DNA from 2 places in the Clostridium sp. DL-VIII genome. Region 2 is predicted to be linked to the other one. Evidence: riboswitches for the same ligand, from Rfam matches in the RefSeq annotation. Region 2 holds a riboswitch; the other holds the start of a gene.
The links. Region 2 has a riboswitch for cyclic di-GMP ahead of CDLVIII_RS23965 (A24 family peptidase). Riboswitches for the same ligand answer to the same signal wherever they lie in the genome.
Positions count from the first base shown of each region.

Region 1 (3,223 bases), 3.1 Mb from region 2:
AAAATATTAATAATCCTATTATAGCTCCACAAAAATCAACTAATATATCGCTTACCATAGAAGTCCTTCCAGGTACAAAAGCCTGATGGAACTCATCAGTAACTGCATAAAACAAACATGTAAATAGTATATAAATCACAGCATCTTTCCCTTTTTTGTTGAAAGAAAATATCGTGCTGCTTACAAAAACAGCTAATGTCATATATAAAAATCCATGAGCATTCTTTCTAACTATATGATCCAATTCCTCTAACTTTGCTGATTGTAAATTAGTTGTATTTTTATTAGCTTGTACCCCGTTTCCTGTTCCTGTATCTCCATTTGCCTTTTGCTCATTATCAGCACTTTTATCTGCCTTTATCTCACTTGTATTCTTATCTTGAGTTTCAGTTTCTATTTTTGATTTAGCATTTTCAATTATTTTAACCACTTTAGTGCTTTGACCATGAGAAATCTGTCCATTATTACTTGACATATAGAATATAAATCCCATCCAAAACAAGCATAAAATTATAGTAATTTTCTTCATTTTAATTACCTCTCTAATTTCTTTACGTCATAATTTTTTCAATTTTATCTTTTACATTTACTACAAAATAGATTTGTATACTATTATACCCCATGACCTTATTACTTAAAACCAAAAATTATGTTAAAAACATTAATTTAATAAAATTGTCATACTCAGTTAATCAATATGAATATTTTCTTTATTTTTATAAATAAAATTAATATCTAAATTAAGGAATTTTTTTATTATTTTTAAAATATGTATTAATATGGAAAAAATTTCTGGTATAATTTAGTTAGTACCTTGAATAATTAGGAGGTGGCTTTATGCACTTTTTTAACATATTAAAAAAGAAGTATGATGAATACGGGTTTGATTCAAAGGGATTTCATAAAAACGGAACACTATATGATGAACGTGGTTTTAACAAGAATGGGCTTCATAAAAACGGCACATTTTTCAATAGCGAAGGGTACAGTAGAGAAGGATATGATAAAAACGGATATGATAAAGATGGCTTTAACAGTGCCGGCTTTGATAAAGATGGATATAACAGAAATGGCTTTAACATACTTGGCTATGATCGAAATGGAGACTATCTAGAAATGAGCTACGAATGGAAAAAATCAAGATAATAAATACCAAAACTTATGCACATTATAAAACTCATCTTCATCTAAATAATTAGAAAAACCATAGAGATTTAAGTTTCTCTATGGTTTTTCTTTTACAAAGCATTATTTTCTTCTATCTTGCATGCTCATCGCCAAAAAGCACCCCAAATGTCTTTATGATTAAAATTACATCAATCAAAATATTTCTTTCCCTAACATATTTAATGTCTAACCTCATCCAATCTTCAAAGTCAATATCACTTCGGCCAGATACCTGCCAATAACAGGTTAGACCTGGTTTAACTTTTAATCTTTTAAGCATCCAATCTTCAAAGCACATAACTTCTTTTGGAAGAGATGGCCTCGGTCCTACTAAACTCATATCTCCTTTTAATATATTAAATAACTGTGGCAGCTCATCTATGCTTGTCTTTCTTATAAACTTACCTACTTTTGTAACCCTAGGATCATCTTTAAGCTTAAACATCGGTCCACTCATCTCATTCTTCTCTCTTAACTTGTCCTTTAGTTCTTCTGCATTTGTTACCATTGACCTAAATTTATACATCTTAAAACTTTTTCCATCCTTCCCAACTCTCTCTTGAGAAAAGATAGAACTGCCTGATGATTCAGCTTTTATCAAAATAGCTACAATTAAAAGTACTGGACTTAAAATTATAAGTCCAATTGCTGAACATATGACATCTATGATTCTCTTAACAAAATCATATAAAATCCAGCTATTTCCCAGCTGTTCTTCAAGTAAAATCTCCTCCCTATTAACTTGTAGTTGCTGCATATTATTCTCTCCCCCTTATAAAAGCATTATTAAATGATCACAATAAAAGCTAATACCATAGCGCTTATTTCCTTAACTAATAAGGCATAATCAAAAAATGACTAATTTTTTTTACACGCTAAGAAACCGACCTTTATATATAAATCATAAAGGTCGGTTGCACTGCTAACTCACCATATATAAAGTGCCCAAAATAAAATATATGGATCATAGTTTCCTTAATAAAAAGTCATATTAGATTTTCGCTTATGTAAATAATTATTCTATACATACGTAAAATTTATAATTTATTTATCTGTATGATTATGACCTATTAAATCATACTTAATATTAATTATTTACCAAGGCTATTTTACCATATATATACTCACATGTTAATATATTCAGAACTACAAAAAAATATTAATTTTTTTGTACTTCTAAAATATCTTTTTAAATACCAGTCAGAAGCTTGTTACTAATCTGCTAAAAATTTATCTTAACTTTTCTATTTCATCAATAGACAATCCAGTTTTAATTGCTATAGTTTCGTTATCTAATACATCTAATAAATTTTCAGCTATTTCAAAAGCTTTTTTCTTTTCTCCATCCTGCATACCTTGTTCTATACCTTTTTGTATACCTTGTTCTATTCCTTTTTGTAGACCTTGTTGTATTCCTTGTTCTATCCCTTTTTGCATTCCTTTTTCTTCAGCTGTTTTCATTTCCGCTATGTAATCTCTTAGTCTTTTCAAATCATTTTCATATATTTCTCTTTCTTCTCTATCTAAGTACATAACATCAAGTTTTTCAACTGCTTTCTTTACAGCTTCATCTACTGCTAATTCTTCTGGAATTCTATTTTTTTCAAGTTCGTATGCTCTATTCAAAAAAACAATCCATCTATCTAATGCTGTTTTTACATCTTTAAAATCCTTTTTAAATTTATTTAATTCCACAAAATGCATTTCAAATACAGTTGATAACTCTTTTTTACTTTTCTGATTATAAACTTTATATACGTTATGAAAATCATCTTCGTCTAAATAATCAAAATCCAATATATTTATAGATATTGTTTTTCTCAGCTTATCATAATTATATCCGCCTTCTAACTGATCTGAATATACCTTTGCCCAGTAATAAAATGCTCTCTTCTCATAAAAGAGCTGCTCTGAAAGCTGCATTTCTATATCATACCAAATTCCTCTTTCATCTACTCCTTTTATATCTAGTATACTCATTTTATCTTCCTTATAATTTGCTATATTATAAGGGTTTTTAAGGTATACATCTTTTATCTGCTGATCTTCTGACAGC
Region 1 is NZ_CM001240.1:1,836,453-1,839,675, reverse strand. It holds gene CDLVIII_RS08410 (VanZ family protein) at 1-529, opposite strand, end outside; gene CDLVIII_RS08405 (hypothetical protein) at 838-1,146, shown strand; gene CDLVIII_RS08400 (sugar transferase) at 1,259-1,924, opposite strand; cyclic di-GMP riboswitch class II at 2,067-2,151, opposite strand; gene CDLVIII_RS08395 (Rpn family recombination-promoting nuclease/putative transposase) at 2,398-3,223, opposite strand, start outside.
Region 1: another riboswitch for cyclic di-GMP. It lies ahead of CDLVIII_RS08400 (sugar transferase); the one in region 2 lies ahead of CDLVIII_RS23965 (A24 family peptidase).

Region 2 (3,223 bases):
AAAATGGTGAAATAGACTTTAAGTATAATAGAAAAGGTATTGGTAATTTCAGAGTAAATGCTTATAAGTGCAGGGAAGGATATTCTATATGTCTTAGAGTAATTAAAGAGACTATACCTAAACTAAAAGATTTAACAATGGCTCCTGCTCTTAAAAAATTCACGGAATTAAGTGATGGACTAGTGTTAGTTACTGGACCAACAGGATCAGGGAAAAGTACTACTCTTGCAGCAATGGTTAATGAAATAAATATGAGTAAAGAAAAACATATAATAACTTTAGAAGAACCAATTGAATATATATATGAGAACAATAGATCTATGGTAAACCAAAGAGAAATTGGGCAGGACACTAAGAGTTATGCAGATGGATTAAGAGCAGCACTTAGACAAGACCCAGATGTTATATTAGTTGGAGAAATGAGAGATCCAGAAACAATAGAAATAGCTTTAAGGGCAGCCCAAACTGGACATTTAGTTTTTTCGACTTTACATAACATGGGGGCAGCTAACAGTATATATAGAATTATAAACTCTTTTGAAGCTGGACATCAAAATGAAGTGAAGATTCAGTTATCGTCGCTATTAAAGGGAGTTGTTTCTCAAATTTTATTACCTAATGCATCGGGAGTAGGTAGAGTTGCAGCAATGGAAATAATGGTGTGTACTCCTAGCATAAGAAATTTAATTAGAGAAGGAAACTATGAACAAATAAATAGCTTCATTCAAATGGGTTCTAAGTTTGGAATGCAGACAATAGAGATGGATTTAAGAAGGCTTGTAAATGACAATTTTATATCCAGACAAGAGTATGAAAAGTGGGTACAAAATGATAGGTAGATATAATATATAAGTTTGAGTTAAATTTTAGTAAAAATCTATAGAAATTATGGAATGATTAGATATAATATGGTAATATGTAAATAAATTATATTTTATATATAATTATAAAATATAATTTATAAGAAATTGCTATAATATTGGTAAATATATATAAAATTAAATAATTATTGAAATTTGTAAATATTATTATTTATAAGAAATCAATATGGAAACAATGATTCATATATTTATTTTGGGCACTTTATATATGAGGAGTTAGTAGTGCAACCGGCCTTTGTTTTTTATTAAGGTCGGTATTTTTTTGCGCAAAAGTGGAAGTAAGCATTTAAAGAGATATTATTTATTGATAAATAATATTTAAATTCAAAACAATATCAAAAATATTGAAAAAATGTAATTTAAAGTATAAAATATAAATATGAAAATATTACATAATATTTTAAAAAATGGTAAAAAGGAGAGGTGATAGATTGGAAGTTGTCTTCATAGCTGTTTTAGGATTGGTTATAGGAAGTTTTTTGAATGTATGTATTTATAGAATCCCGATGGAACAATCAATTGCGTTTCCACCGTCACATTGTACAAACTGTAATCACAAATTAATGTCTTTAGATTTGATTCCGGTAATCAGCTATCTTTTTCTTGGAGGAAAGTGTAGATATTGCAAGGAGAAAATATCAGTAAGATATCCTCTTATAGAAATTCTTAATGCAGTATTATATTTACTAATATATTTTAAATTTGGATTAACCTTAATTACATTAAAGTATTGCATATTAGCATCAATTTTAATTGTAATTGGAATGATAGATTATGATACTCAATTTGTTTATACAAGTACAACACTTTTTGGTGGCATTATGGCATGTGTATTTATAATAATTCAAGCTGTTGTTTATAAAAATGGAATTCTTGACTTGATTTTAGGTGGAGCAATAGGATTCGTCATCATAGGTTTAATAGTATTTTTAACTAAAGGAATGGGTGAAGGTGATATTGAAATAGCAGCTATTTGTGGATTATTCCTAGGAGTTAAAGGGATTTTAATTGGATTATTTTTAGCAATAATAATAGGTGGGGGCATAGGAATAGTTATATTATTACTAAAATTAAAAAAAGCAAAGGAAAAGATAGCGTTTGGGCCATTTATAGCAGTTGGAAGTTTGATTTCTATGCTGTGGGGCGTTGAAATATTAAAAAGTTATTGGAGTTTTTTTGAGTAAAATGTAACATAATATTCACTTTCTTAACACTTACATGATTGAAAAATATTAGAAAAAATTTCAACTTATAAACATTAGGAAAAAAATTTTGTAAATAGAAAAGAAAGGTACGACCCAAAATGGCAACTGAAAAAAGAAGATTGGGAAATATTCTGGTAAATGCAGGCAAAATTACAGGATATCAACTACAAGAAGCGTTAAAATCTCAGAAAGCCTTAGGTAAGAAGCTTGGAGAAATATTAGTAGAAAGTAAGATAATCACAGAAGAAGACATAATAGAGGCAATAGAGCAGCAAACAGGAATTAAAAAAGTAGATTTAAATTTGATAAATTTTGATAGAAAAGCAATAACGTTAATACCACAAAATTTATGCGACAAATATATCTTAATTCCTTTTGGTTTTGATAATAATAGAATTAAAATTGCTCTCGCAGATCCATTAAACATTTTCGCAATTGATGATGTTGCAATATCTACAGGGTTTGAAATAGAATCCTTTATCTCTAAAAAAGACGATATTAAAAAATTTATAGGTATATACTATAGCAGTCAACAAGTTAATAATGCAGCCATGCAACTTTCTAAAGAAAGCACTAAAACAAGCAAAAGCATTAAAGCAGTAGATGAAATGAATGAAGTTAATAGTGCACCAGTTGTAAAGATGGTTGATTACCTTTTTAAGAATTCAATAGAGATGAAAACATCTGATATTCATATAGAACCATTTGAGCATGAAATAAGAATAAGATATAGAATAGACGGAAAGCTCCAAACGGTAAATACTCTAGGAATAGAAAGTTTGGGACCGCTAGTTACAAGAATAAAGATACTTGCAGGACTTAATATAGCAGAAAAAAGAATACCACAAGACGGAAGAATAATGGTTAATGTTGATGGTATGGAAATAGACCTTAGAGTTTCTATACTTCCAGTAGTTAATGGTGAAAAGATTGTTATAAGAATTCTAAATACAGGAGGATCTGTATTAGATAAAAAACAACTGGGAATGAGTGATGATAATATAAATAAATTGAATAGAATAGTATCAAATCCTCATGGAATAATTTTGGTTACAGGACCAACAGGAAGTGGAAAATCTACAACTCTATATTCTATATTAAATGAATTGAACTCTAGCAGTGTAAATATAATCACAG
Region 2 is NZ_CM001240.1:5,226,528-5,229,750, reverse strand. It holds gene CDLVIII_RS23970 (PilT/PilU family type 4a pilus ATPase) at 1-839, shown strand, start outside; cyclic di-GMP riboswitch class II at 1,041-1,122, shown strand; gene CDLVIII_RS23965 (A24 family peptidase) at 1,313-2,065, shown strand; gene CDLVIII_RS23960 (GspE/PulE family protein) at 2,185-3,223, shown strand, end outside.